4 regions of the Glutamicibacter sp. ZJUTW genome follow, and region 1 is predicted to be linked to each of the others. Evidence: riboswitches for the same ligand, from Rfam matches in the RefSeq annotation. Region 1 holds a riboswitch; each other region holds the start of a gene.
The links. A riboswitch is a leader RNA that binds a small molecule or an ion and turns the genes downstream of it on or off. The one in region 1 is predicted to bind thiamine pyrophosphate.

Region 1 (7,472 bases):
GCATTATGCACGATTGAGCCGGCGCGCACCCGGTCGGAGAAGATCGACTGCAGCCGCGGGCTTTCGCTCATCAGGTAGGCAGCCAGCGGAGACGGCCTCCGGGCGATGAATTCGAGGGCCTCCTCGAAGCTTTCCACCTCGATCACTGGAAGAATTGGACCGAATATCTCCTCGGTCATCAAGCTTCCTTCAAGATCTGGATTGCGCATGATGCTCGGTGCGATGCGCAGTGTTTCCTCGTCATATTCGCCCCCGAAAACCACCTCGCCCTGCTCGAACATCGACAACAGCCGGTCGAAGTGCTTGCGGCTGACGATGCGGCCGTAGTCCGGGTGGGTCAACGGCTCCTTGCCGTAGAAGCTGGTGATGGCCTGGCCCAGACGCTGGATGAGCTCAGTGGAGTCCCCAATGCTCAAGACATAATCCGGGGCCACGCAGGTCTGACCGGAATTCATGAACTTGGCATAGGCGAGGCGCTTTGCCGAAGCCAGCGAATCGTTTTCCACCACGGCCGGCGATTTTCCGCCCAATTCCAAAGTGGTTGGCGTCAGGTGCTTTGCCGCCGCGGCAGCCACGATCTTGGCCACGCGTTCACCGCCGGTGTAGAAGATATGGTCCCAGCGGGCGGCAAGCAGCTCGGTGGATGTGTCCACTCCTCCCTCAACGACCGCATAAACACGTTCATCCAGGTAGACCGGGAGGAACTTGGCCAAGACGCCCGAGGTGGCCGGAGCCAGCTCGGATGGCTTGATCACCGCGGCGTTGCCGGCGGCAATGGCCGCGACCAGCGGTGCGAGTACCAGCTGGACCGGGTAGTTCCAGGCGCCGATAATCAGCACGACGCCCAGCGGACGCGGCTCAACCTTGGCCATGGCCGGCTGCAGGGCCAGCGGAACTTTGACGCTGGTGGAATCCATCCATTCAGCGAGGTGGCGTTGGGCGAAATCTATTTCTGCGCGCACCACGTCGATCTCGGAGAACTTGGCCTCGGTGGCGCTCTTGCCCAGGTCTTCAGCCAGGGCCTGGACGAAGTCTTCCAGATGCTCGTCGAGCATCTTTTCCAGGGCCTTGAGCTGCTGCAGGCGGAAGCGTCGCGGATGCGTGATCCGGGTGTCAGCAGAACGCCGCAAATGGCTCAGAACTGTTGCAATGCGCGATGGATGCTCGTCCACCGGAGGTGCGGAATCGCCGACCGGTTCGGGCAACGGCGTGGAAGTAAACAGACCCATGTTTTGAGCGTACGGCAACGAGGCGGATATTCACTGATTAATTCGCGAAGGGATTCAATATGTATCAAATAGTTGATACATTAATGGCCATGAGCCAGATCCCGGCGAGCGCCATATCCATCGCTTTCGTTGGCGCAGTCATATACCTGTGGTTGCGCTCCGTGGCGCATCGGCGTGAGGCACCGGCTATCGTCCGCGCCCAGTCGCACTCATTCTGGTGCGCATTGATCGCATTCTTCGCTTCGACTTCGTGGGATCTGCCTCAGACGTGGCGCATTCCCATGAACGGGACCGATTCGAGTTCGGTTTTCGCTGCAGCTCTCTCGCCGGGAATCTGGATTCTTCTCGTTTACCTCATTGGCTTGTTCACCTGGCCCAAGGAACTCCAGCCGGTGCGCACCGCCTCACTGGAGGCGCGCACCCTGGCGACGCCGTTCCCGAAGTCCCTGGGGATTTTCGTCGCGCTGTTGCTGCTGACCGCGGTGGGATTGCTGTGGCCTGCTTCCCGCGTCGAAGGGAGCGTTGGCATCCCAGAGTCGGAAACCACTATGTTCGATTCTGATGGCAGCTACTCCTACACCTCTGCGGGCCCAACCGATGGCCTGCTGCCCGGAAACCAAATGCTCCCGGTCTTCATCGTGGCTCTGGCAGGTATCGTCGTGGCCGCCGGGGTGATTGCAGCAGTGATCCTGAACCGGCGCCCCTTGGCCGGCATCACCGCCGAAGACAACCAGGCCTTGCGCACGGTATGGCTCAACCGGTTGCTGCGCAATACCGGTATCGTGCTGCTGGCATTTTGCGTATCGGTGGCCAATTACTCGCAAGGCTATTCAACCGGTGGACCGTACGAGTTATTGAACTATGGCGCCCTTGCGGTGGCTCTTACGCTGTTCTTCTGGGGTCCGCGCACCACATTCTCGGCTCACTCCACCACCAGGGAACGGACCGCCTTCTCGCGCTTGCGAGATCAGCTCTTCGCATTGCAATACACCACGGCTACCCTTGCATTGCTCGCCGTTGCCATCGGCTGGTCATTCCTGCCCGTGGATGAGGAATTCCGGATGCCGACCAATGAACGAACTACGTGGATCCTGGTGCTCTTTGCCGGTGCGGCATTGCTCTACATCGTGCTCAATACGCTGTATCTGGGCTACGCCAGCAGGGTGGCTCGGCAGGCGAGTGCAGCACCAAAGCATCATGCACCCCTGCCCTTGTGGTCCTACATCGCCGCTGGCTTGCTGGTTGCCATCTGCGCTTACCTGCTATTGGATCCACCGCTGGAGACGCTTTGGGGGTTCGCTCCTCCGAACCGGGGACTAGTCATCGGGCTGTTGCTGCTGCTTGCGGCGGCGCATATGGGCTTCACCTGGTTCTCCCGCCGGGCAATTATTCCCTGGGCAGTCTCGCCAGCCGAGGAAATCTGGTATCGCCGGGTTCTGGAGCTGCGTTCGATGCGCGTTGCCACCAGCGCTGTGCTTGCCATGCTGCTGATTGGCTACGGATTCCCGGCGGGCCTGGGGCTGTTTGCACTTCTGGTCTTCGTTGTCCCAGCGGTGATTTTCCTGGAGCGTCCTGGTACCGCGATGGTGCGTGCACAGCAGCCGACAGCAGCATCATGAGCACACAAATCAGTGTCGACCTCGCGGCGGCCACTGCACCCTACGAGCAGATCCGCTTGCAGATCGCCTCGCTGATCACCCTGGGAGAATTGCCCGCAGGCAGCAAGCTGCCCACCGTGCGCGCACTGGCCACCGACCTCGGCGTTGCTGCCGGAACGGTAGCGCGCGCCTACAAGGAACTGGAAGCCGAAGGTCTGATCACCTCCCGGCGGCGGGCCGGCACAGTGGTCAACGAACGGCTTCGGCCGGTGGATGCCAGCGAAGACCTGCTGGCCGCGGTGGATCACCTCTGGGCGCTGGCAGCCGCCCAGCAGGTCGATGCGGCCACGCTCAAGGCCTTGGTGGCGCGGCGCGAGCGTAAGTAACTTGTCCTCGGAACCGCTTGTGCGTACGCTCTATGGCAGTGACACGGGGTGTCGGAACAACCGACTGAGATGAGACCCGTTGAACCTGATCTAGTTCACGCTAGCGGAGGGATGTCGCATGGCTTTGCATGCAGTTGCCCAAGAATACCGGCAACAATCACCTTTGGTTTTCTGCCTGACCAACACCGTCGTAGCAAATTTCACCGCCAATGTCCTGCTGGCATCCGGCGCGTCCCCGGCCATGACGGATCTGCCCGGAGAGGCCGGCCCCTTCGCAAAGGCGGCTTCCGCCGTCTTGGTGAATCTGGGAACTCCAAGCACCGAGCAGCTGGCCGCCATGGAAGAAGCCGTGCAATCGGCGAGCGCAGCAGGCACCCCGTGGATCCTTGATCCGGTAGCGGTCGGCGCCCTGCCGGTGCGCACGGATTTCGCGCGGCGCATTGCCAGGCAACGCCCGGCCCTGATTCGCGGCAACGCCTCGGAAATCCTGGCCCTGGCCGGACGGCAATCGGTTTCACGCGGTGTCGATGCCTTGGATGACGTCTCTGCCGCCTTGGCGGCTGGACGCGAGCTGGCCCAGCAGCATGACTGCGTGGTGGCCATTTCCGGCCAGTCCGATGCCATCATCGATGCCGCGCGGACAGTCCTGGTGCACACCAACGGCATCGGCTTGACGCGGATCACCGGCGGCGGCTGCGCGTTGGGCGCGTTCTGCGCCGGCATGATTGCGGTCCACAATGACCCGTTCGAGGCCGCCATCGCGGCCCACGGCTTCTACGGGCTGGCCGCCGAAAAGGCCCTGGAGAACAGCACAGGTCCGGGCAGCTTCGCCGTCGCATTCATTGATGCGCTGTCCGCAACCGATCCAGAAGAACTTAAGACTTTGAAGCACGAGGAACTGAACCATGCATGATTACGGAGCCTACCTAGTAGCCAATACTGCCAGCTGCACCCCGCGCAGCACCCTGGAAGTGATCGAAAGCGCCGTCGCCGGAGGAATCCAGTGGATCCAGCTGCGCGCCAAGGATGAAACCGCCCGGGAATTCTTCGAGCTGGCCTGCGCGGCCGCCAAGCTCACCGAGGGCAAGGCCCAGTTGCTGATCAATGACCGCATCGACGTCTACCTCGCGGCGCGGGCTGCCGGTGCAGCCGTGAACGGCATCCATATCGGGCAGAAGGATGTGCCGGTGCAGTTGGCCCGGCAGATCATCGGCGAAGGCGTCATCGGACTGAGCGCTTCCAGCGATGAGCAACTGTCCCAGGCGAACAAGGACGCCGCGGTCATCGACTATCTCGGTGTGGGGGCCGTCCGCGCCACCCCGACGAAGAAGGACCATCCCACTCCCCTGGGCCTCGACGGCTTTGCGCGTGCCACGACGTTGGCCTCGCTGCCCTGCGTGGCAATCGGCGCCATTACCCACGAGGACGCGGCAGCCATCCGTGCCGGCGGCGGAGCGGGCATGGCAGTGGTCCGCGCCATCTGCAATGCAGAGGATCCGCAGCAGGCCAGCGCGCAGCTCGTTTCGGCATGGGAGGCCGCCAAATGAACATCTTGTCCATTGCAGGATCCGATCCTTCCGGTGGCGCCGGAATCCAGGCGGATCTGAAGGCCATTGCCGCCAACGGCGGCTACGGAATGTGCGTGATCACCGCCTTGACCGCGCAGAACACCCATGGGGTGTCCGGGGTGCAGGCGATCAGCGGCGATTTCGTCCTCGCCCAGCTTGAAGCCATCAGCGCGGATATCCGCATCGATGCAATCAAGATCGGGATGCTCGCCAACGCCGAGGTGATCCGCGCAGTCACCGGCTGGCTGGACACCGTGGATGCTCCGGTAGTCCTGGACCCGGTCATGGTGGCCACCAGCGGAGACCGCCTGCTCGATGGCGAAGCGGCGCTCGATTCGCTGCTGGACCGGGCCACGGTGATCACCCCGAACCTGCTGGAACTGGCCAGCCTGCTGCGCGAGCCGGTAGCCGCATCATGGGACGAGGTGCTGCGCCAGGCCCAGCGCCTGGCGGCCAAGCACGAGGCCCTGGTGCTGGCCAAGGGCGGGCATCTGGCCGGGGCGGACTGCCCCGACGCGCTGGTAGCAGCGGACGGGGTGCTCTGCGAGCTGCACGGTGCGCGCCATGCCACCAAGAACACCCACGGCACCGGCTGCACCCTCTCCAGCGCCCTGGCCACCCGCTTCGCGGCCACCGGAGACTGGACCGCCGCGTTGGAGCAGTCCAAGGCGTATCTGTCGGCGGCAATTGCGGCGGCCGACCAGCTGCAGGTGGGTAGCGGGCACGGCCCGGTCAACCACTTCGCCGGGTTCTTCGCCGGCGCTGATCCGATGAACGGCTGGTGGGAGGACATCGCGGACCTGCGTGCGGGCATCGACGAGCTGGCGTTCATCATGCAGCTGGCCGACGGCAGCCTGGAACGCGAGAAGTTCGAGTACTACCTGGCCCAGGACGCCCTGTACCTGCAGCGCTACGCCCAGGTGCTGGCGCAGGCCAGCGCGCTGGCCCCGGACCTGGATGCGCAGCGCTTCTGGGCCAAGGGCGCCGGGCAGATCCTCGAGGGCGAGCTGCAGCTGCACCGCAGCCACCTGGTGGAAGGGCTGGCGAACCCTTCGGCGACCACGCTGAACTACGTGAACCACCTGTCCTCCTGCACCGGCAGCTATGCGGAGCTGATCGCCGCAATCCTGCCGTGCTACTGGCTCTACCAGGACATCGGCAAGCGGCTGGCGGCGGCCAACCATGCCGGGCACCCCTACGGCGACTGGCTGGAGACCTATTCCTCCCCGGAATTCGACGAGGCCACCGCCCAGGCGATCGAGATGGTGCGCACCGCGTGGACGCTGGCCGACCCGGCGCTGCGCGAGAAAATGCGCCAGGCGTTCCTGCGTTCCAGCGAGCACGAGCTGGCGTTCTTCGCGCAGGCCCACGAGAACCGAGTAGAATTCTCTACGGCCTGAAACCCGCAGGGCCGGGAAGAGGAATCATGAGTTGGAGCATCCACGGCAACGGCAAGACCATCACCGAAGGCGAGGTAGTTGCCCCGGATGAGCGGCTGCATTGGCCGCAGACCGTTTCCATCGGCGCCCAGCACATCCTGGCGATGTTCGGCGCCACCATCCTGGTTCCGACGCTGACCGGATTCCCGGTGACCACCACCTTGCTGTTCACCGGCTTGGCCACCATCATCTTCCTGCTGATGACCAGGAACAAGGTGCCCAGCTACCTGGGTTCCTCCTTTGCCCTGATCGCCCCGGTGGTCGCGACCACCGGGTCGCACAGCATGTCCGGCGCCCTGGGCGGCATCGTGATGACCGGCGTGCTGCTGTTCATCGTCGGTCTGATCGTGCAGAAGACCGGCACCGGCTGGATCCACGCGCTGATGCCGCCGGTGGTCATGGGCACCATTGTTGCGCTGATCGGCCTGAACCTGGCCAGCGCCACCCTGGCCCCGATGAAGGACTTCCCGCTGACCACCTTCCTCACGGTGATCTTCACCGTGGTGGCCACGGTGGCCTTCAAGGGCCTGCTGGGCCGGCTCTCGATCCTTGTCGGCTTGGTCTGCGGCTACCTGGTGGCGCTGGCCCAGGGCCAGGTGGACTTCTCCAAGGTGGGCGACGCCGCATGGTTCGGCCTGCCCGAGTTCCACACCCCGACCTTCCATTTCGATACCGCGCTGATGTTCCTGCCTGCGGTCTTCGTGCTGATCGCCGAGAATATCGGCCATGTGCGCACCGTGGGCGTGATGACCGGCCGCGACCTGTCGGCGTTCAACGGACGGGCGCTGATGGCTGATGGCGCCGCCAGCGTGCTCGCCGGCTTCGGCGGCGGCTCGGCGACCACCACCTACGCCGAGAACATCGGCGTCATGGCCGCCTCGCGCGTGTACTCCACCGCCGCCTACTGGATCGCCGCGATCGTGGCCATGTCCCTGGCCTTCCTGCCGAAGTTCGGCGCCTTGATCGGCACCATTCCGGTGGGCGTGATCGGCGGCCTGGGCATCGTGCTCTACGGCATGATCGGCATCGTCGGCGCGCGCCTGTGGATCGAGGCCAAGGTGGACTTCGGCAATCCGATCAACCTGATGACCGCCGGCACCGGCCTGATCATCGCGATCGCGGTGACCAGCGAAATCGCTTTCGGCCAGTTCCAGCTCGGCGGCATCGCCCTGGGCTCGATCGCCACGCTGGTGGTCTTCCACCTGATGAGTGCCGTGGCCAAGCTGCGCGGCAACGACTTGGCCGACGCGCA
Region 2 (7,472 bases), 1.2 Mb from region 1:
TGCGATTGTGCAAATTCCGGTCTTCTTGTCCGACGGCCCTGTCGACGTTGTAGTGGAGTTGCAGATCCGCACCATCGCCCAGGACTTCTGGGCAAGCCTGGAACATAAGATTTTCTACAAGTACGAGGGCGAGGTTCCAGAGCATCTGGTACAGGAGCTCGCCGATGCGGCAGCTGTTGCAACGAAACTCGATATGCAAATGCAACGGTTGCATACCGAAGTACACGGCCATGATGCCAATGACCAAGCAGGCCACGAGGCGACTTTCGATACGAAGGCCTTCCAAGGACTGCTGTCGCTGGCACAGCAAGCCAGCACCAGAGGCCCCGAAAAGTGTGCCGACAACTAAGCCTTAATGGCTTTAGCGCTCAAGGTCCGCTGAAGACCGTTTCGAACCCGGAAACCAAAAAAGATCCTCAGCCGAAGCTGAGGATCTTTGATTTGGTAGCGGCGCCGGGACTCGATCCCGGGACCTCACGATTATGAGTCGTGCGCTCTAACCAGCTGAGCTACGCCGCCACAAGTGAGAAACAATCCAGTAGAAGCCAAGAAAGCTTCTCACTCAGAGCCCCCTGCCGGAATCGATCCGGCGACCTCGTTCTTACCAAGAACGCGCTCTACCACTGAGCTAAGGGGGCAACGAGTAAATACTCTACACGCATTTCCCGGCAAAGAAAAATCGGCAAACCGATCTGGAAAGCGCACGGGGATTTCCATAAAACTGCTAGTCAAAACGGTTTTAGCCAGACCTTGAAGGCAATCAGGGACGAAGGCTGGGACAAAAAGTGTTCTGGTGACGATGCTCACTGGGTTGCCCCTCGCGGTCAATCGCCGCTTCGCTCAGGCTTACAGGATAGAGTTCCGCGCCGAATTCCCTTGAGGTAGCCGGCAAATCCTCCAACACAAATACTCCAGAAGAGAACACTCCCCCTGCCCCCGAACTCCAGGGCCACGGGTCGTCCGGAAGGGTGCGCGACATCCGGCTGGGTGCGCGACATCCGGTGGGTGAACTCTCCACCACGTGCGGCAACCGGAATTCAGTGGCATGAAGGCAAGCTATTGCGGGCACAGAATCCCCCTAGGTTCACCGACCTCCATTTCCGCCTTGATTAGGAACATTGTGATGTCAGCAACAAATCCCCGGCAGATTTTGCAAACCTCGAAAACCTGTGTAAAGTATTTACCTGTTGCCCCCTTAGCTCAGTGGTAGAGCGCGTTCTTGGTAAGAACGAGGTCGCCGGATCGATTCCGGCAGGGGGCTCGAAATGAGAGAAGCAATCTGGTTCCAGATTGCTTCTCTTTTCGTTTATCTACCGCTCTCAGTGCCCCATCGCGCGGCCATCGCTTCAGCCTGCGCCCGCGCTGCTTCGCCAGTTATCTGCCACGCCCTTTTTCCCAGATTCCGGATTCGCGCCGCAAGAGACTGATCGCTTCCAGAAACTATCTCCTGCCGCCGGGGCCAGTGCCCGCATCCTGACTTGATGTCACTGTTCTGACCACTGGATTTGCGTTTCCTCCTCCCAAGCGTGCTAAGTTGTTCGCGACCACACGGGTGCCCTGGCAAGGGCTGAGATCGGGCTATCGCCGTCCGCGACCGTTGAACCTGTCCGGGTAATGCCGGCGAAGGAAGTGAGTTTCCAAGTGGAACAATTTGAACAGCACCCTGCCCACACCCTTGCCTACCGCGAATCTGCGGGAATTTCTGTTCCCGTCACGCAGATCCATCTGGCAGACTCCCCCAATGGAAAGCCCAACGAGCCGCTGTCGGTGTATCGCACCAGCGGACCGGGAAGCGAACCGACCCAGGGCTTGCCACCCTTCCGCGAGCGATGGGTCCGGGAGCGCGGGGATGTGGAAACCTATGCCGGCCGCGAGCGCAATCTGCACGACGACGGGCGCTCAGCGGTCCGCCGCGGCACGGCCAGCGCGGAATGGGCTGGACGTTCGGCCCCTCCGCTGCGGGCCGTTGGAGGAGCCCGCGTGACGCAAATGCACTATGCGCGCGCCGGGGTCATCACCCCGGAAATGCGCTATGTGGCGCTGCGCGAGGAATGCGATGTCGAGCTGGTGCGCAGCGAGCTCGCCGCCGGACGAGCCATCATCCCGGCAAACATCAACCATCCGGAATCCGAACCGATGATCATCGGCAAGGCGTTCCTGGTCAAGATCAATGCGAATATCGGCAACTCGGCGGTGACCAGCTCCATCGCTGAAGAGGTCTCCAAGCTCCAGTGGGCCGCCAAATGGGGTGCCGACACGGTGATGGACCTGTCCACCGGAGAGGACATTCACACCACCCGCGAATGGATCATCCGCAACTCCCCCGTGCCCATCGGCACCGTGCCGATCTACCAGGCGCTGGAGAAAGTCAATGGCGAAGCCAACAAGCTGACCTGGGGGATTTTCCGCGACACCGTCATCGAGCAGTGCGAGCAGGGCGTGGATTACATGACCATCCATGCCGGTGTGCTGCTGCGCTACATCCCGCTGACCGCCAACCGGGTCACTGGCATGGTCTCGCGCGGCGGCTCCATCATGGCCGGATGGTGCCTGGCGCACCACCAGGAGAATTTCCTCTACACCCACTTCGATGAGCTGTGCGAGATCTTCGCTCAGTACGACGTGGCCTTCTCGCTGGGCGACGGGCTGCGCCCGGGCTCCATCGCGGATGCGAACGACGCAGCGCAATTCGCCGAGCTGGATACCCTGGCCGAGCTGACCAAGCGCGCCTGGCAGTACGATGTGCAGGTGATGGTCGAGGGCCCGGGGCATATCCCCTTCCATCTGGTGCGCGAGAATGTGGAGCGCCAGCAGGAATTGTGCGACGGGGCCCCGTTCTACACCCTGGGCCCGCTGGTTACCGATATTGCGCCGGGCTACGACCACATCACCAGCGCCATCGGCGCCACGGAGATTGCCCGCTACGGTACCGCGATGCTCTGCTATGTCACCCCCAAGGAGCATCTGGGGCTGCCCAACCGGGATGACGTGAAGACCGGGGTGATCACCTACAAGATCGCGGCGCACGCGGCAGATCTGGCCAAGGGGCATCCGGGTGCCACGGCACGGGATGATGCGCTGAGCAAGGCTCGCTTCGAATTCCGCTGGAATGACCAGTTCGCGTTGTCCCTCGATCCGGTCACCGCGCAGGAATTCCATGACGAGACGCTGCCGGCCGAGCCTGCGAAGACTGCCCACTTCTGTTCCATGTGCGGGCCGAAATTCTGCTCCATGCGCATTTCCCAGGATATCCGCGACGAATACGGCTCGGCCGAGGCGCAGGCGGCATTGGCCGGGATGGCGCAGAAAAGCAGGCAGTTCCTGGAAAGCGGGGGCACGGTCTATCTCGGGGACGAGATCCCCGTCGGGACCCCTGCCGAGTAATTAGCCCGGGCATGCGAAAACGCCCTTGGGGCAAGCTTTCGGCTTGCCCCAAGGGCGTTATCCAGTGCTATTCAGCTGTGCGCTGCAGGCTTAGTAGTCGCGACGTCCACCGCTGCGGTTCGAATCGCTGTAGCGGTCCTTGCCACCGCGTCCGCCGCCGAATCCGCCACGTCCGCCATTGCGTCCGCCACCGAATCCACCACGGCCGCCACGTCCACCACCGTAGCCGCCACGGCTGCCACGGAAACCACCGCGGTCGCCATCGTCGTCACGGCGCGGGCTGCGGCCACTGTCGAGCTGGAGATCGATGGCTTCGCCGCCAATACGGGTCTTGGACAGTGCACGCCACTGGTCCTTGCTCAGCTCTGCTGGCAGCTCCACCAGGGTGTGGTCCGAACGAATGTCGATGCCGCCGATTTCCGAAGAATCGAAGCCGCCCTCGTTGGCCAGCGCGCCAACGATCGAGCCTGGCTGCACGCGGTTGCGGCGGCCAACTGCCAGACGGTACATGGCGTTGCCCTCGGCAGCGGTCTTGCGGGCACGTGGACCGCGCTCACCGCGTTCGCCACGCTCCGGGCGATCCATGCGGGCCTTCTTCGCAGGCGACATGACCGGTTCGGTCATCAGCAGCGGGCGTCCGCCCTGGGCCATCAAAGCCAGTGCAGCCGCGATTTCCAGGTGGTCCAGGTCCTCGTGCTCGGCAGCGAACTTCTCCACGATCTCGCGGAAAGTAGTCAGGTCCTGGCCGCTGATGGTCTTGTCGATGCGGTCGGTGAACTTCTGGATGCGGCGGTCGTTGACCGAATCCAGCGACGGCAGCTGCATCTGGGTCACCGGCTGGCGGGTCGCCTTCTCGATGGCACGCAGCAGGTACTTCTCGCGCGGGGTCATGAACAGGATCGCGTCGCCCTTGCGGCCGGCACGGCCGGTGCGGCCGATGCGGTGCACGTAGGACTCGGTGTCATGCGGGATGTCGAAGTTGATCACGTGCGAAATGCGCTCGACGTCCAGGCCGCGGGCCGCCACGTCGGTAGCCACCAGGATGTCGATCTTGCCCGAGCGCAGGTTCTCTACGGTCCGCTCGCGCTGCTGCTGCGGGATGTCGCCGTTGATGGCGGCAGCGGTGAAGCCGCGGGCCTTGAGCTTGTCGGCCAGGTCTTCGGTAGCCATCTTGGTGCGCACGAAGGTGATCACGCCGTCGAATTCCTCGGATTCGAGGATGCGGGTCATGGCGTCCAGCTTGTGGGCGCCCATGACCTGCAGGAAGCGCTGGGTGATGTTGGTGCCGGTGGACTGCTTGGACTTCACGGCGACTTCCTGCGGGTTGCGCAGGTATTCCGAAGCGATGCGGCGGATGGTGCGTGGCATGGTGGCCGAGAACAGGGCAACCTGCTTCTCTTCCGGAGTCGCTTCGAGGATCTTGTCGACCTCTTCGGCGAAGCCCATGCGCAGCATTTCGTCGGCCTCGTCCAGCACCACGTACTGCAGGTTCGACAGGTCCAGGGAACCCTTGTTGATGTGGTCGATCACACGGCCTGGGGTGCCCACGACGACCTGTGCGCCACGGCGCAGGCCGTTGAGCTGCGGGCCGTATGGGGAGCCGCCGTACACTGGCAGAACGGTGAAGTTCGGCAGGTACTTGGCGTAGGAGGTGAAGGCCTCGGCGACCTGGAGGGCCAGCTCGCGGGTTGGAGCCAGGACCAGGATCTGCGGGGTCTTGGCTGGGCCATTGGTGTCAGCCAGTTCGGCCATGCGGGACAGGGCAGGCAGTGCGAAAGCAGCAGTCTTGCCGGTACCGGTCTGGGCCAGGCCGACAACGTCGCGGCCTTCGAGGAGCAGTGGAATGGTCGCTGCCTGGATTGGCGATGGCTTCTCGTAGCCAAGGTCGGCAAGCGATGCAAGCACGCGGGCATCCAGGCCAAGCTCGGAGAAGAGCACGGTTGGCTCTTCCGGGGTCTGGTTGTCGTTGGTGTTTACGGGCATGTCAGAAGACACGAAGAATTACCTCATTCGTTTGGGGATAGGCCTTGGCCGTCCCCAAAGAAACGACGTATAGGCTGCACAGTCAGATACAAGTCACGCTCATCAAGCGCTCCCCTATGACATAAAGACCCGCACACACTTTGCGGAAAATACAACACGAGAAGGCTCCAGCCTCAAAAATTGGGCTGGATGCGAGAGGGATACCCTGATGTTCGCGAACACTTAATGCTAGCTTGAACGGCACTGAGTTGTCAGTGCCGAAGCCGTGTGAGATCGGGCACCGCGCCAGAGCACGTAGGGTTAAGCACGTGAAGAAACCACTTTTTCCACGACGTCCCGATGAGCCCACCCCCGGCGGGTTGTTCGTCGCCCAGATGCTCTGGCTGTTGGCCGGAGTGCTTTTTCTCGGCTTCGGCGGCTTCCTGGCCTATGAGCAGAGCCGGGATTCCACACTGGATTTCGGCAGCATTGCGCTGATGGTCTTTTTCGCCGCAGCGGGCATCGCCTGCGGCGTGCTGGGATACCGGCTGTTCACCGGCGACCGGGCAGCGCGCGCCCAGCTGTCCTGGCTGGGACTGATTGCCGCACTGCCGCTGCTGCTGCGGTTCGGACGCTACTCGCTGCTGGCCGCCATCATCATGTTCAGCGTGGTGCTGATGTGGATGCCGGCGAGCAACAGGTACTTCAAGATCGTCGATCCCAAGCCGGCCAAGCGCCGCCGGTAGCCGGACCCGAACCCGGTTCAATGCACGAAGGACCTGGGTTCTGCTGCCCTTGGCGGGCAGCAGAACCCAGGTCCTTTGCGTTATGCGCATTTACAGGTTGGTGAAGGCCTTCTCCAGGTCTTCAATCAAATCTGCAGGGTCTTCGATGCCGACCGACAGGCGCAGCAGGTTCACTGGAACTGCCAGTTCGGTGCCCTTCACCGAAGCGTGGGTCATCTCCGACGGATAGTTCATTAGCGACTCGATGCCGCCCAGGGATTCAGCCAGGGTGAACAGCTTGGTGCTCTCGGCAATCTTGCGGGCTGCCGATTCCCCGCCGTTGAACTGCACGGAGACCATGCCGCCGAAGCCGGACATCTGCTTCTTGGCAATCTCGTGGCCCGGGTGGTCTTCGAAGCCCGGGTAGAGCACGCGCTCGACCTCGCTGCGTTCACGCAGCCACTGGGCCACCTGCGCGGCGTTCTCCGAGTGGGTGCGCATGCGCACGCCCAGGGTTTTCAGGCCGCGGGTGGTCAAGAACGCATCCATGGGACCGGAAACGGCGCCCACGGCGAACTGGATGAAGCCGATCTTCTCGGCCAGCTCGGCGTCCTTGACGATCACCGCGCCGCCCACCACGTCGGAGTGGCCACCGATGTACTTGGTGGTCGAGTGGACCACGATGTCGGCCCCCAGGGTCAGCGGCTGCTGCAGGAACGGGCTGGCGAAGGTGTTGTCCACGACCAGCAGTGCGCCGGCAGCATGCGCAATCTCTGCGACCTTCGCGATGTCGGTGATCTTCATCATCGGGTTGGACGGGGTTTCCACCCACACCAGCTTCGCCTTGTTCTTCTCGATGGCAGCGGCCAGGGCCGCCTCGTCCCCCATGTCCACCGGGGTGTTGCCGATGCCCCATGCACCCAGGACGCGGTCAATCAGGCGGAAGGTTCCGCCGTAGGCGTCGTTGCCCAGCACAATGTGGTCGCCCGGGCGCAGGATGGCGCGGATCAGCGAATCCTCGGCGGCCAGGCCCGAGCTGAAGGAGAAAGCGTAGTTGCCGAATTCGGCGCCGGCCAGCTGCGCCTGCAGCGAGTCGCGGGTCGGGTTGGTGCCGCGGCCGTACTCGTAGCCGTTGCGCAGGCCGCCAATGCCGTCCTGCGCGTAGGTGGAGGAGAAGTGCAGCGGCGGAACTACCGCGCCGGTAACCGGTTCGAATTCCTGGCCCGCGTGGACAAAGCGGGTGTTTGCGCCCTGATGGTTTTCAGTCATCGATATCAATCCTTTGTGGTGAAGTCTCTAGCGGGTGGTGTAGGCCAGAAGGTCGGCTGCGGTGGCCGCGGCAATCACTTCGCCGCCCTTGGTCAGCAGCACGGCCGGGTGGCTCTTGAGCAAGTCTTGCGC
Region 3 (7,472 bases), 1.3 Mb from region 1:
AAAATTCCGGTGGCCTGCCAGAACTGGCAAGCTGGTTGGAAGCGCTGATCCGGCAAACCGCGGGCGAGGGAAGATTTGCGCTGCTGGGCAATTCCCTTGGCGCCTTGCTCTGCCAAGAGATGGCCGACAGGTTTCTTGGCCAAGCTCAAGGGCTTTTCCTCCTGGCGCCAGTAGTCTTTCCTGATGCCGCTCGGCGTACCGTGCCAGAGCAGCAGGTGTCAGTAGCAGACCCTCTGCTTCTGGCTGAGCTTGATCCACACCATGCGCAATTATTCTCTGACGTAGCAGTGGTTCAATCACCAGAAGCATGGCGGAAGTTCGCGCAGTGGGTGCTGCCCGGGTTGGACTGCGCGAACTTGCGAGCCATGGCTAAGCTGTCACGGCGGTACTTCCTGGACCCGCTGCCCGTCGAGCGTGGAAACCAGCTGGATATTCCGGTCACGATCGTGTGCGGGAAGCAGGACCATGTCACCGGATACCTGGATCCCGAGCGGCTCGTCCACCGGTATCCCCTGATGAAGCTCTGCGTGCTTGAACCAGCGGGCCATAACGTGCACCTTGAGCAGCCCGAACAGGTCTTGGCCGAATTGCGGGACTGGGCGCAACGTACCGGCGGCCTGCAGGAACGATCTTGATCCGGATGGAAAGGTCCTATCCGATGACGCGCAACGCTCGATTGGGACTTGAGGAAATGCCGGCATCCGGCTACATTTCGAAGCAGCAACTACGGTTTTGCCTGAGCAAGAAAGAACTTGGCATGGACGAAGCTCTCGTGCTGCGCGAGTTGGCGAGCATTGATGAAGTGCCTGACCTATTGGATATCTGGCGCAGTTCGGTGGAACGCCGGAGGGACTTCCTCTCAGCTGCTGACATTGATGCAGTGGCAATCGCCCTGGAAGCAATCTATAGCCAGTCGGTGACCGTCAGAATCGCCCAGCAAGGCCAGCGCATCATGGGCTTCGCAGCCTGGAGCGATACACGCATTGAGCTGCTCTGGGTGCGGCACAGCGATCGCCACAAGGGTGTGGGCCGTGTTCTGCTGGAAGCAATCGTCGCGCACACTCCCGGCATCAGCGTGCATCTGGATTGCCAGCGACAGCCTGCCATTTCATTCTTTGGCGACTGCGGATTCTTGGCAGTCGACGGAGGTCCAGAACTGGTGCCACAACGGATCACGTTGCGCCACACAGAATCTTTGCCCCGAATCGTGGCACCATAGTTCCATGAGTGAAAATAGCCGTGAAATACGGGAAGTCAGCATCAAACGCGTCGAATCACGCAAGTACCAGGCCACCAGCCTGGAATCCGGCGCCAGCCTGGAATTCGGCCAGGGCGAAGGGCTGCTGACGCCGGTGGAGCTTCTGCTGGCTGCCATTGCCGGGTGCTCAGCGATCGATGTTGATGTGGCGACTACCCGCAGAAGCGAGCCTGAGAACTTCGAAGTCAAGGCGAGCGGCTACAAGGTCTCCGAGGACTCGGCTAGCCGAATGGAAGACATCCGCCTTGGCTTTGATTTGAAGTTCCCCGATACCGAGGAGGGGCGCAAAGCGGCCGGCATGGTTGAACGCATCGTCAAGCTATCCCATGACAAGTACTGCACGGTTTCTCGCACCGTTGAGCTAGGTGCCTCAGTGCAGAGCGAAGTCCTCAACCAGGCCTGATGCATTTCGTGCGGATCCCAGATTGCTAATGGCCAATGGCTGACTCCGCAACAGCTTCCAAGGCAATTCACGGATTCGAGCGCGACACGAATTTCCCAACATTGCGTGAATCAGTTGTCGTTATGGCTTGATTGTTCGAAAAACGTTGAATCCAGTGTGAATGAATCATGCATCCGCAATTCGGGGTATGAAAGTCCATCGATTCAAGCTGGCAGTACGGGTCTTTGCCCTAGTCAGCGGAGAACCTTCATCGTAGGGTCAGATTGTCCCTACGTTGAAGGAGCAGCAATGCAGTCTGAGAACGTTTTAGGCAATATCGACTGGGCGTCGATGCTACAAAAGGTTGGCATCGCGCTAATCATCCTCATCATTACGTGGCTTCTCGCGCGCATCGTTCGGTGGGCTGCCGCCAAATTGGTGACCAGGGTGAAGTTCCTGCAGAAGCAGGGCAATGACGGAGAGCAAATAGGCCAATCTCTGGGCAAGGTTGCGGGACTTATCGTCTGGCTGTTCGGCCTCGTGGCAATCCTGCAAGTATTCGCGCTATCTGAAGTGCTATCGCCGGTGCAGGGCCTGCTCGGCGGCGTCATGGCCTTCATCCCCAACCTCATCGGTGCGGGCTTCATCTTCTTCATCGGCTACGTGATCGCCAATATCGTTCGCCAGCTGCTGAAGACCGGTTTGGGAACTGTCGACTTCAGCGGGCTGGTCCGCAAATTGACCCCAGGCGATGAACCGGTTGACGAAGTCCAGTCTCGCGAGTCCCAAGCGAAGATCGTTGACATCATTGCCAATATCGTCTTCGCCTTGATCCTGCTCGTCGTTGCCATTTCGGCACTGCAGGTCTTGGGCATCGCGGCAATTTCGGACCCTGCCCAGCAGATGCTGCAGCTTGTCTTCACCGCAATACCGCAGGTCATCATGGCCTTGGTGCTCTTGGCCGTCGGTATTCTGATTGCCAAGTTCGTCGGCCAGCTGCTTGAATCAACCCTTCACGGGGTGGGCACCGACTCCGTTGTTGCCCAATGGGGTGTTGTTCCCGAAGGCAAGAGCGCTTCGGGAATCATCGCTGGCATCGTCAAGATTGCCATCGTTCTGTTCTTCGGCGTGATGGCGGCCCAGATGCTGAACTTCCCGGCGATCACCAACATCCTCAATGAAATCCTGGCCTTGGGCGGCAAGATTCTCTTCGGCGCAGCAATTATCGCCGCAGGTTTCGTCATCGCCAACGTCATCGGCCGTTTCTTGGGCGACACCACCGCTTCAAAGATCATCCGCTACACGGCAATCGCGTTGTTCGTGGCAATGGGCTTGAAGTACATGGGTATCGCTGATTCGATCATCAATATGGCCTTCGGTGCAATCGTCATTGGCGCGGCTTTGGCCGCGGCGCTGGCCTTTGGACTTGGTGGTCGCGATGCTGCGGCTCGCACGCTGAAAAAGATCGAGGCCAATCAGGCCACCGACGGCCCGGATTCGACGCCGCCGGCATCAACTCCAGGCATCTAGCCAATATCACTAAACCTGAGGGACAGATAAAAAGTCGCGGAACCCGAAACCGGATTCCGCGACTTTTTGTTGCCCGCCAAGCTACGGCTGCGTGCTCCACGGCAACGGCACTACGTCGGGGACCTGATCAGTCCGCAACCGCGCGTAGGCGTACACGTCAACGCGTTCTCCAGCAACCAGGAACTTACCGCGCTCGACACCCTCTCGCAGGAACCCGTTGCATTCGGCAACACGCTTCGATCCAGGATTGTTCGCCCGAAGACCTAGTTCCAAACGGTACAAACCGAGCTCGCCAAACAGGTGGTTCACCAAAGTAGCCACTGCGCGAGTGGCCAGAGACCTCCCGCGGTAGTCCTGGTTCATCCAATACCAAACCCATGCGTTCTGATTGGCTGGATCGACAGTACCGCAGACCAAACCGACCAGCCGGTCTCGATAGGCGACGGCCAAAGCCTGCTGCCGTTCGCCGGCCTCCATCAGGGCACGCACGTACGATGCGGCCTTTTCCGGAGTGTCGGCATCTCCTTGGCGATCCATATCGGCATTGGAGGAAAAGGCTTCGAAAACAGCTTCGGCATCCGATTGGCGCAGCCTGCGAACCGAGAAATCGTCGTCGACTAATGCGGCCTTGTTCGGTTCTGCAAAAGAAAGCTGCCGCGCAGCGGGCGTGCCCTGATGGAAGAACAGCTGCCAGCGATCCTGCTCATGGATCCACAGCGAACTGCGCTCGCTGGCGGATCCCGATAGCAACCTCCAGCGCAGAAGCACCGCTTGATCGGCAACCTGGATTGCCACGGGGCTGCCGACTTCCCGAGATCCGGAATCCCGTTCCGGCTCCTGGGCCAGCTGGGCAATGATCGACTCGCGATCGTAGACACGGCCGCTGGCACCCACTTCGGAGAACTGCGGATGCAAGTACCGTTCCAATTGCCCTCGGCTATGGCGCTGGCTGGTTTCCAAGAGCTCCTGCTCCAACGAAATGATCGTGTTGGACAACGCAGATCCCTGGGGAAGCACGCGGGGGAAGTCATGAGATGCCATGTCAACTAGTACATCACAGAAGATGACGGAGCTGCGGTTGCTCCAGTTCGACTTTATGAGCTGGATCATGCCTATAATCGCAGTACTCCGCGGGAGCCTGAATCGACCAGGCTGAGAGGGCACCGAGCCGACCGCTACACCTGATGCGGGTCATGCCGCCGTAGGAAGGATGCGTGCTCTCGTGCATGTGAATATTGTTGGCGCCGGAATCATCGGCCTGTCAGTTGCGTTCGAACTGGAATCACGGGGACATACTGCCACCCTCATCGATCCAGCACCAGGCCAAGGTGCAAGCTACGCGGCAGCCGGAATGCTGGCCCCGGCAGCTGAAACGGTCTGGGGCCATGGCCCGCTTCACGAGCTGCTTGCCGCCTCGAATGCCGCCTATCCAAAGTTCATTGAGCGCATCGAATCCGTGACCGGGCAACGCCCGGACTACCTGCAGAACTCAACCCTCGTCGTCGCGGCCGAACCGGCTGACCGCGAAGCCCTGCATGAGCTGGCCGAACTGCAAGCTTCCCTCGGCCTGTCAGCGGAAAAGCTCTTGCCCAGCCAAGCCCGCAAACTCGAACCAGCCTTGGCCGCGAATATAGCAGGCGCAGTCCTATGCCAAGATGACCACCAAGTCGACCCACGGTCAGTCGTCAAAATCCTGCTTGATCACCTGCGTGGCCGCCTGATCGAGGAGCGGGCGCAGGCGCTGGTGGGCGACGGGAGCCGAACCAACGCGGTACGCACCGCATCGGGCAAGATCCTCGAAGCGGATCAAACCATCGTGGCCACCGGACTGGGCACCATTGACGGCCTGGACCGGGTGCCGGTGCGCCCCGTATACGGAGATATTCTCCGGATCCAGGGGCCAGCCGGTCCGCCATTGATCACCCGGACCATCCGCGGCATCGTGCACCGGGAGCCGGTGTATCTCGTGCCGAGAAAGGACGGCAGCCTCGTGCTCGGAGCCAGCGTCCGGGAAGACCGCCAGCCTGCAGTGAACATCGGAGCCATGCATTTGCTGCTGGACAATGCGCGAAAGCTCATACCCGGCATCAGCGACTGCACGCTGAACGAGGCAACTGCCCGGGCCCGTCCCGCCACTCCCGATGACCGTCCGCTGCTGGGGCGCATTGACCCGGGCCTGGTGCTTAGCACCGGATACTCCCGGCACGGAGTGCTGCTGGCTCCGCTGGGCGCAACACTCACCGCTGATCTCATTCACGGCCCTGAAACCCATCCGTTGCATCAGGCTGTGAATCCACACCGCTTCGCCACAGCAACCCAGACCACCCACCGAACGGAGCAGCACCCATGAAAAGCATTGGCATCAAGTTCAATTCCCGGGAACTGAACCTGGACGAAGGAATCACCCTTCGCGAATTCATCAGCATGCAGATCGGCAAGGATCTGGATAGCAACTCGGCGGCCGTGGACGGCAGCAAGCTTGGAATAGCCGCCGCGGTCAATGGCGCTGTCATCCCGCGCAGCGCCTGGAACAGCTACACGCTGGCCGAAGGGCACAGCATCGAACTCGTTACCGCAGCCCAGGGAGGCTAGGCGTGGACACGCAAAACATCACCGAACTGGACATCAACAGCGATCCATTCCAGGTTGCAGGACGCACCTTGTCTTCGCGCTTGATCCTCGGCACCGGGGGAGCGAGTTCGCTGACCACCCTGGAAAGCGCATTGCAGGCCTCTGGAACCGAACTGACTACCGTGGCCATCCGACACTTTTCGGCGGCAGGCGAGTCCAACGTGTATGACTTGCTGCAGCGCAACAACGTGATTGCGCTGCCGAATACCGCTGGATGCTTCACCGCCCGCGACGCGATCCTCACCGCGCACCTGGCCCGCGAAGCGCTGGAAACGAACTGGATCAAGCTCGAAGTGATTGCGGACGAGCACACGTTGCTGCCTGATCCGCTGGAGCTGCACGCTGCCACCGAACAGCTGGTCGCCGACGGATTCCAGGTCTTCGCCTACACCAACGATGATCCTGCCCTTGCCCAGCGCCTCCAGGACGCCGGTGTTGCGGCCATCATGCCAGCCGGCGCACCAATCGGATCCGGCCTGGGCATCTTGAACCCGCACAATATTTCCACCATCGTCTCCCGGGCCCAGGTGCCGGTCATCCTGGATGCCGGAGTCGGCACCGCCTCTGACGCCGCCCTGGCCATGGAGCTCGGCTGCGATGCCGTGCTGCTGGCCAGTGCGGTGACCCGGGCGCACAACGCGCCGCTGATGGCGATGGCCATGAAGGATGCGGTGCGTGCAGGACGAGCCGCACGGCTCGCGGGCCGGATCCCGCGCCGCGACACCGCCCTGGCATCCTCGCCCACCGAAGGCATGATGCAGACCCTGGTCGGTGACTTCTCGTGAACCAGTCAGCATTGGTAGCCCCGGGGCCGGAGCTGGCACCGGAAGAATTGGCGCGTTATTCCCGGCATCTGTCGCTTCCCGGCGTCGGCGAAGAAGGGCAACGCAGGATCGCCAATGCCAAGGTGCTGGTAATCGGAGCCGGGGGACTGGGCAGCCCCATTGCCAGCTACCTGGTCGCCGCGGGGATCGGCACCCTCGGGGTCGTGGACCACGACACGGTTGAACTGTCCAACCTGCAACGCCAAACCATGCACAGGCAACAGGACGTAGGCCGCTTGAAGGTGGAATCGGTCCGCCGGATGGCCCACGAGCAGAACCGGAATGTCCGGGTTATCGCCGTGGATGGCAAACTGGATGAGACCGACGCAGTGGCACTTTTCAGCGACTACGACCTGGTCATCGACGGCAGCGACAACTTCGCCACGCGCTACCTGTCCAACGACGCCGCAGAAATCACCGGCACCCCACTGGTCTGGGGGACGCTGTTCCAATTCTCCGGGCAGGTGTCCGTCTTCGACCCGCGCACCGGTCCGATGCTGCGCGATCTTTTCCCTGAAATCCCTGATGCGGACTCCGTGCCCAGCTGCGCCGAGGGCGGGGTCTTTGGCGCCCTGTGCGGCGTCATCGGCTCGGTGATGTGCACCGAGGCCCTGAAGCTCATCACTGGAATCGGCACCACGCTCAGCGGAAAACTTTGGCTCTACGATGCACGGGCAGCCAGTGTGCGAACACTCAATTTTGCCAGGGACCCGCAACGCGAACCGGTGAGCCGGCTGGGCGAGTACCAGCCAGCGTCCTGCGCTGTCGATGGGCATGTTCCGGAAATTTCCGTTGAGCAACTGGCGGACCTTGAAGCGGAGGAACCGGTGCTGCTGGTGGATGTGCG
Region 4 (7,472 bases), 1.0 Mb from region 1:
TCGCGGTGAAGCTGCCTGAATTGGGCCAGGGCCCGCAGCTGATCCTGCATGTGCTGCTGCTGATCGCCTTCGGCATCAAGGCCGCGGTCTTCCCGCTGTCGCTGTGGCTTCCGGACTCCTACCCGACCGCGCCGGCACCGGTCACCGCTGTGTTCGCCGGGCTGCTGACCAAGGTGGGTGTCTACGCGATCGTCCGCACCGAAACCCTGCTCTTCCCGGGCGGCTCGGTCAACGCCGGCCTGCTGGTGGTGTCCGCGCTGACCATGGTCATCGGCATCCTCGGTGCGCTGGCGCAGACGGACTTCAAGCGCATGCTCTCCTTCACGCTGACCAGCCACATCGGCTACCTGATCTTCGGCGTGGCAGTGGGCGGGCCGCTGGCTATCGCCGCGACCATCTACTATGTCGGCCACCACATCATCGTGCAGACCTCGCTGTTCATGGTGGCGGGCCTGATCGAACGCCGTGCCGGCAGCTCGAATGTCACCCGGCTCGGTTCGCTGGCCAAGCTGTCCCCGGCGCTCTCCCTGCTCTTCTTCATCCCGGCCATCAACCTGGGCGGCATCCCGCCATTCTCCGGGTTCCTGGGCAAGTTCGGGCTGCTGCATGCTGCCGCGCAGGACGCCGACCCGCTGACCTGGGTGGTGATCGGTGCCGGGCTGCTGACCAGCCTGCTGACCCTGCTGGCGATCATCCGCGTGTGGGCCCGCGTGTTCTGGCGCCGTGCCGCCGATGCCGAGGTGCCCAACCAGGAGCTGGTGGCCGAAGCGACGCAGGTCGCCGACGAGACGCTGGCCGGCGGTGCGCAGAACCCGCGCCTGGGCTTGAAGCTGGCCAAGCAGCTGGAAGCCGACTCCTTGCCCTGGGGCATGCGCTATGCCACCGGTTCGCTGGTGCTGGCGGGCATCGCCCTGACCGTCTTTGCCGGGCCGATCTTCGAATTCTGCGAGCGGGTGGCCGCTGAGCTGATCGCCCGCGAACCATATATCAGCTCGATCTTGCCATTCTGATTGGAGGGATGATGCCGAACAAGAACTTTGAACCGCGCGACCAGCGCATCGATGATGCGCTGGATACCTCCGGCGTGCGCCACCGTGCGACACTCAAGCAGGAGTGGCCGCTCCTGCTGCTGCTGCTCTTCGTCTGGGGCGCCCTCTGGCAGGACTTCTCGCTGGCGAACATGATCTTCGGGGCGGTCATTGCGCTGGTGATCGTGAACCTGTTCCCGCTGCCGCCGGTGGTCCTTTCGGGCCGGATCAACCTCTGGTACTGCGTGAAACTGTTCATCTGGTTCCTCGGGCAGGTTGTCGCGGCCAGCGTCCACGTGGCCTGGCTGGCAATGGTCCGCGGGAAGAACACCCGCAGCGCGATCATCGCCGTCCCGCTGCGCACCGGCTCGGACCTGATCGTGATGACCGTGGGCCACGTGCTCACGCTGATCCCGGGATCCTTCGTGATCGACGTGGACCGCAGCTCGTCGACCCTGTACCTGCACTACATCGACATCCAGTCGCCGGAGGATGTGGAGACGGCACGGGCAGCTATCCGGGACATCGAACGCCGGCTGATCATGGCCATCGGCAGCCGTGACGAGTACGAGGCGATCAAGAGCGAATGCGGACCGGACTTCGCTGCGAGGAAGGGGTAAACATGCTGGATATCGTCATCTGGATCTGCGGCATCATGCTCGGGCTGGGTGCCATCGCCTGCCTGATCCGGGTTGCCAAGGGGCCATCAATCCTTGACCGGGTGCTTGCCCTGGACGTGATGCTGCTGATCATCTCCGCCGCCCTGTGCCTGGAGATGGTGCTGCACAAGCACACCGACTACCTGCTGTTCGTGGTTGCCGCGTGCATGCTCGGCTTCATCGGCTCGGTGACCGTCTCACGCTTCGTCTCGGATCAGAGGAATGCCTAATGGAACTCTTCCTCGATATCCTCGTCGCCATCCTGCTGATCCTCGGCTGCCTGATGTCCTTGATCGCAGGCATCGGCTTGCTCACCTTCCCGGACATGCTCACCCGCATGCACGCGGCCACCAAGCCGCAGGTGCTCGGCTTCCTGCTGATCTTCGCCGGGTTGGCCATCTACCTGCGCAGCTGGGCGGTGATCCCGGTCCTCGCGTTGGCTTGGGGCATGCAGCTGCTGACAGCGCCGGTTTCCGCCCACATGATCGGCCGTTCCGGCTACCGCACCAAGCACGCGGCCAAGGAAACCCTGTTCTCCGATGAGCTCAGCCTTGTGGTCAACAGGGTCAACGGCGCACCGCCCACCGGAGCAACACCGATGTCCAAGGCCGAAGCGCCAGAGGACAAGTAATGCGAAAAGAGCGGGAGCAGTTCAGCTGAACTGCTCCCGCTCTCGGCTTGCCGCCGAAGCCTATTTGGTGAACTTGGCAACAACCTTGTTGGCGCTGCGGTCGGCCACGGTCTGCATGATCGCTGCCACCAGGGCCGAGACGATCGCGAAGCCCAATGCGCGGCGGAAGGACGCTTCAGCCGCTTCCTCGGTGCCCTTGCGTGGCGCTTTGCTGCCGGTTGCCTTCAACCAAATGAAATCAACCAGCTTGCCACCGAGCATGCCCGCGCCAACGGTGATGCCGGTAGTGACAAGTTTCTGCACTTTATCCATTTTTTCCTCGCGATCAAGCTCGTGACACATCGTTCCTCTGCCCAGCATACCTGCGGTATGGTGGGGGAGCAGTAATTATTCCGACAGGGGAGCGTCAGACTTCTACGAAGTCGCAGGACGCTGAGAGTGCGATGGATCGCAGACCCTCGAACCTGCCCCGGCTAGTACCGGCGAAGGAAGTCGAGCATCTCGGATGCGGATAGGCGCAGCATGCCCTCATTCCGTGCATCCCCCCTCCTTTCCACAGGAGGACCAACAATGAACGAAACAATTTCGAAGCATCGTACCGGCTGGCGTGTCGTCGATATCGTCGTGGCATCGGTGATCGCCGTGGCTTCAGGAGTCATTTTCTGGGCATGGAGTGCCGGCTACGGCCTGTTTTCGCTGGCCTTCGCGGCTTTCCCTCCAGCCACCGCGCTGCTCACCGGCATGTGGCTGTTCCCCGCGGTGCTCGGCGCATTGATTATCCGCAAGCCTGGCGCCGCGCTCTACTGCGAGCTGCTGGCCGCCGTGGTTGAAGCGCTGCTCGGCTCGCACTATGGGTTGACCGTGCTGATCTCCGGCCTGGTCCAAGGCCTGGGCGCGGAGCTGGTCTTCGCGGCATTCCGCTACCGCAAGTGGAACCTGGGCGTGGCACTTCTGGCAGGCCTGTTCTCCGGCCTGTTCGCCGGCATTACCGAGGCATACATCCTGGCCTACTACGTCGAGTACACCGCCGGGATGAAGATCTTCCACGTGATCGCCACCGGTGTTTCCGGTCTGGTCATCGCCGGGCTGCTGTCCTGGCTGGCCACGCGCGGACTGGCGAAGACCGGTGCCCTGAGCGCACTGGCGAGCCGGCGTGCACACCTGGAAACCGCAAAATGAGTTCAGTTGCCAATTCCGATGCCGCCTCTCTGACCCAGCGCGGGGCGTCAATCACCGCAACTGGTTTCGGCTGGCAGCACTCGGAGCGGCAGGAACCTGCCATCTCGGGGCTGGATCTGCAGATCCACGCCGGTGAAAAGGTGCTGCTGCTCGGTCCATCCGGTGCCGGCAAGTCGACGTTGCTGCATGCAATGGCCGGGCTGCTGGAAGCCGATGAGGATCAGCAGCTTGCCGGCCAGCTGCTGATTGATGGCAACGATGCATTCAGCCGGAGCCACCCGGTGGGCTTGATGCAGCAGGACCCGGAAACCCAGGTCGTGCAAAGCAGGGTCGCCGATGATGTGGCCTTCGGAGCGGAGAACCTCGGGATGGATCCGGGCGTGATCCGCCAGCGGATCCCCGAAATGCTGGACGCGGTCGGATTGGGCGCGCTGTCCTTCGACCACCGCACCCAGCAGCTCTCCGGCGGGCAGAAGCAGCGCTTGGCCCTGGCTGGCATCCTGGCCATGGAACCCGGCCTCATGCTGCTCGATGAACCGACCGCCAACGTGGACCCGCAGAGCATCGGGCCGTTGCGCGATGCGGTGCTGAACGCCGCGAAGCTATCCGGTGCCACGCTGGTTGTGGTCGAGCATCGGCTCGAAGCCTGGGCAGAGCATATGGACCGGGTTATCGTGCTGGAACCGGGCGGGGGAGTCGCGCACGACCTGGATCCGCGTCAGCTGTACACCGAAGAACCCGTGCGCCAGGAGCTGGCTGCCGCCGGGCTATGGGTTCCCGGATATGTTCCGCAGGTGGCACCGGCCGAGAACCTTGCCGGAGCTATGCTGCTGGAAGCGCGGCAGCTGGTCTGCGCCCGCACGGCTACCGCGCCGCATACCCAGGCGGTGGATATGGAAGTGCAGGCGGGCACCGCCACGGTGATTCTCGGCGAGAACGGCGCCGGCAAATCGACGCTGGCCCTGGCCTTGGGCGGTTTGCTGGCCCCGGCCAGCGGTGAGCTGACGGCCACCGCGCAACTGGCCGACGGCCTGGGCAATTCCCCGTTTGCTTGGAAAGCCGGTGCACTGATCGGGCGGATCGGCTCGGTCTTCCAGGAGCCCGAACACCAGTTCGTGACGCAGAGCGTCCGCGAAGAGCTGGCTTTCGCACCCAGCCGTGCGCAGGCGAGCAGCGCCAACGCGCCGAAGTACGACCCGGCCCAGGTCCAGGCGCGCGTCGATGCGTTGCTTGAACGCTTGGGGTTGGCGCATTTGGCTGAGGCGAATCCGTTCACGCTATCCGGCGGAGAGAAGCGCCGGCTGTCCGTGGCCACCGTTTTGGCAGCCTCGCCAGAGGTGCTGATCCTCGACGAGCCGACGTTCGGGCAGGATGCGAACACCTGGCGGGAGCTGGCCGGGTTGCTGGTCGAAGAGCTGCAGCAGGGCACTGCGATCATTGCAGTCACCCACGATGAGCATTTTGCCTCGGTGCTCCAGGCCAACCAGCTGGTGCTCGCTTCCGGCACCCCGGATGCTGATGCCCCGCGCCAAGGGCCGGTGCTCGATGCGCCGGTAGGGCACAGCTGGCTGGCGAAGATCAATCCGCTGGCCAAGCTGGGTGCGGTGGCCGCGGCAACGCTGCCGCTGATCACCACCTTGGATTGGGTCTCGGCACTGGTGATTATCCTGGCGACCGTGGTGTTCTTCCCGCTGGCCGGGCTGAGCCTGCTGAAATTCCTCAAGCGTGCGTGGCCGTTGCTGCTTGCCGGGATCTTCGCGGCCTGGGGCATTGCCCTGGTGGGCCAGGACAGCGGCATGGTGTACGCACAATTCGGCGCCTTCAGCATCACCGAGGGATCGGTAGCCGGCGGCATCGCCACCGGACTGCGCGCCTTCGCACTGGCCATCCCGTGCATCTTGCTGCTGGCCACCACGAACCCCAGCGATTTGGGCGGGGCGCTGTCCCAGCAGCTGAAGGTCCCGCACCGGTTTGTGCTCGGGGCGCTGGCAGGCATGCGATTGCTTGGGCTGATGGTGGAAGAATTCACCACGCTCACCCTAGCCCGGCGTGCTCGCGGTGTCGGAAACTTCGGCACCGTGGGCCAGCGCATCAGGGCAACCCTCGGCCAGGTGCTGGCGTTGCTGGTGCAGGCGATACGCCGCGCCGGACGGCTGGCAACCACGATGGAGGCCAAGGGGTTCGGCACGGCCAAGCGCACCTGGATTCGCACGGCCACCTTCACCTGGCGTGATGGCATGGTGCTGGCAACCGGAATCCTGCTTGGCACGACCGCCATGGCTGCGGCCGTGCTGGCAGGGACCTACAACCTGGTGTGGTCCTAGCGGATTGCGTCGCTCAGGGCGCTGAGCTCCTCATGGAGCTCGGCGTCCAGCCGCAACGGCTTGGCATCGATGGTGCGCACCGGGGTGAGCAGGCGGATCGATGACACCAGCCACACGCCGTCGGCCTGGTACAGGTCTTCAGGGCGAAGCGGGCCATAGCCCAGCTCCCAGCCGTCCTGCGCCGCCGCATCGAAGATCGCGCTTTGCGTGGTGCCTGGCAGAATGCCGGTTTCCAGCATCGGGGTGAGCAGCCGCTTGGTCTCGCCATCGCGCTGGGCAACCAGCACGGTTGAGGTCGGAGCTTCGAGGATGATGCCGTCAGCCGAAGTGAAGATGACGTCATGGGCGCCGTGCTTGTGCGCGTAGCGCAGGGCGGCCATGTTGATCGAATAGGAGAGGGTCTTGGCGCCCATCATGAGCCATGGTGCGCGTTCTGCCAGCTTCGAGTCGTAGCCGCGGTCCAGCAGCAGGACATCCACGCCGGTTTCGCGCTGTTCCTTGCCCAGCGCCGGTGCCGGGGTGACGGTGACCCAGCAAATGGCGGGATCGTTGTCGTGCTCGCCGCGTGCAGCGACCAGCTTCACCACGGCCTCTTCGGCGCCGCCGGTGGCGTCGAAGTCGGCCACCGCGGTGTCGACCGCGGCATACCAGCTGCGCGAATCGGGGATGGCCAGGTCTGCGACTTCAGCAGAGATTGCCAACCGTGCCAGATGCGCTTCGAATTTGCGGACGGCCTGGTTGGTGTAGAGCATCGATTCGAAGATGCCATCACCTCGCGTGACTCCCTGTGCAGTGACCAGAAGTTGCGGTGCGGTGATATCGGCAAGACGTCCGGCCGGATAGGCAGGATCCAAGAATACAAGTGAGCTCATAAAGACAGATTATCGAACCCCAGCGTCTTCTGCGTGATTTCTGCGGGCGGAGATTCAGACAAGCAGGAGATTGTTCGATAAGCTAATCGAAGGATTTTGGCCTGTATATCGCAGATCAGAGGCCGAAATGCCAACTTCGAGTGTATAGCCAAAGGGGGTGCCTACGTGTGGCCGAGCAATGAAGTCTTCTTGCAGATCGGCGGTGTTCTCTGGAGCGTGCTGGTCGCGATTGAGCTTGCGGTCCGCTACTTCATGATCGGCATCGTTCCGGGCAACCGGCGCCCCACCACCGCAATGGCATGGCTCTTGGCCATCTTCTTCCTGCCCGTGGTAGGACTTGTCGCCTATTGGCTATTCGCCAATCCACGGCTGTCGCGCAGCCGGTTGGAAAAGCAGCGGCGGGCTCACGATGAAATCATGAAGGCCACGAGCCACATGCAGCTGCCCGAAGAATTCCATTCCCAGGAGGAATGGGTCGAATCGGCGGTCATGCTCAATCGCAACCTTGGTGCCATGCCGCTGGAAGGCGGAAACCAAGTTGAGGTCCTTTCCGATTACCGTGCCTCGCTTGACGCAATGCGACTGGAAATCGAAAAGGCCACCCGTTATGTGCACATCCAGTTCTACATCATGGGCGATGACCCGGACTATGTTGGGCCGGTACTCGATGCGCTGGAAGCGGCAGCGGATCGCGGCGTGCACGTCCGATTGCTTTTCGACCACTTGGGGACCTTGCGCGTCAAGGGCTACAAGGATTTCAAGAAGCGCCTGAAGAAGTC

Region 2: linked by a shared signal. The riboswitch ahead of thiC (phosphomethylpyrimidine synthase ThiC) and the one ahead of thiM (hydroxyethylthiazole kinase) in region 1 are both predicted to bind thiamine pyrophosphate.
Region 3: linked by a shared signal. The riboswitch ahead of thiO (glycine oxidase ThiO) and the one ahead of thiM (hydroxyethylthiazole kinase) in region 1 are both predicted to bind thiamine pyrophosphate.
Region 4: linked by a shared signal. The riboswitch ahead of F0M17_RS12505 (ECF transporter S component) and the one ahead of thiM (hydroxyethylthiazole kinase) in region 1 are both predicted to bind thiamine pyrophosphate.

Annotation. Positions count from the first base shown of each region.
Region 1 is NZ_CP043624.1:46,063-53,534, reverse strand. It holds gene F0M17_RS00265 (aldehyde dehydrogenase family protein) at 1-1,229, opposite strand, end outside; gene F0M17_RS00260 (hypothetical protein) at 1,289-2,848, shown strand; gene F0M17_RS00255 (GntR family transcriptional regulator) at 2,845-3,213, shown strand; TPP riboswitch at 3,248-3,342, shown strand; gene thiM (hydroxyethylthiazole kinase) at 3,332-4,126, shown strand; gene thiE (thiamine phosphate synthase) at 4,119-4,760, shown strand; gene thiD (bifunctional hydroxymethylpyrimidine kinase/phosphomethylpyrimidine kinase) at 4,757-6,181, shown strand; gene F0M17_RS00235 (uracil-xanthine permease family protein) at 6,208-7,472, shown strand, end outside.
Region 2 is NZ_CP043624.1:2,493,560-2,501,031, forward strand. It holds gene F0M17_RS11785 (GTP pyrophosphokinase family protein) at 1-349, shown strand, start outside; tRNA gene F0M17_RS11790 (tRNA-Met) at 443-519, opposite strand; tRNA gene F0M17_RS11795 (tRNA-Thr) at 567-638, opposite strand; tRNA gene F0M17_RS11800 (tRNA-Thr) at 1,190-1,261, shown strand; TPP riboswitch at 1,539-1,646, shown strand; gene thiC (phosphomethylpyrimidine synthase ThiC) at 1,642-3,384, shown strand; gene F0M17_RS11810 (DEAD/DEAH box helicase) at 3,475-5,367, opposite strand; gene F0M17_RS11815 (hypothetical protein) at 5,676-6,092, shown strand; gene F0M17_RS11820 (cystathionine gamma-synthase) at 6,183-7,340, opposite strand; gene F0M17_RS11825 (pyridoxal-phosphate dependent enzyme) at 7,368-7,472, opposite strand, start outside.
Region 3 is NZ_CP043624.1:2,334,711-2,342,182, reverse strand. It holds gene F0M17_RS10990 (alpha/beta fold hydrolase) at 1-635, shown strand, start outside; gene F0M17_RS10985 (GNAT family N-acetyltransferase) at 641-1,219, shown strand; gene F0M17_RS10980 (OsmC family protein) at 1,224-1,661, shown strand; gene F0M17_RS10975 (mechanosensitive ion channel) at 1,950-3,170, shown strand; gene F0M17_RS10970 (GNAT family N-acetyltransferase) at 3,252-4,211, opposite strand; TPP riboswitch at 4,291-4,395, shown strand; gene thiO (glycine oxidase ThiO) at 4,393-5,520, shown strand; gene thiS (sulfur carrier protein ThiS) at 5,517-5,762, shown strand; gene F0M17_RS10955 (thiazole synthase) at 5,765-6,586, shown strand; gene F0M17_RS10950 (ThiF family adenylyltransferase) at 6,583-7,472, shown strand, end outside.
Region 4 is NZ_CP043624.1:2,646,968-2,654,439, reverse strand. It holds gene F0M17_RS12530 (Na+/H+ antiporter subunit D) at 1-1,010, shown strand, start outside; gene F0M17_RS12525 (Na+/H+ antiporter subunit E) at 1,019-1,648, shown strand; gene F0M17_RS12520 (monovalent cation/H+ antiporter complex subunit F) at 1,651-1,917, shown strand; gene mnhG (monovalent cation/H(+) antiporter subunit G) at 1,917-2,318, shown strand; gene F0M17_RS12510 (DUF4235 domain-containing protein) at 2,379-2,630, opposite strand; TPP riboswitch at 2,706-2,826, shown strand; gene F0M17_RS12505 (ECF transporter S component) at 2,889-3,497, shown strand; gene F0M17_RS12500 (ATP-binding cassette domain-containing protein) at 3,494-5,821, shown strand; gene F0M17_RS12495 (aminodeoxychorismate lyase) at 5,818-6,693, opposite strand; gene cls (cardiolipin synthase) at 6,859-7,472, shown strand, end outside.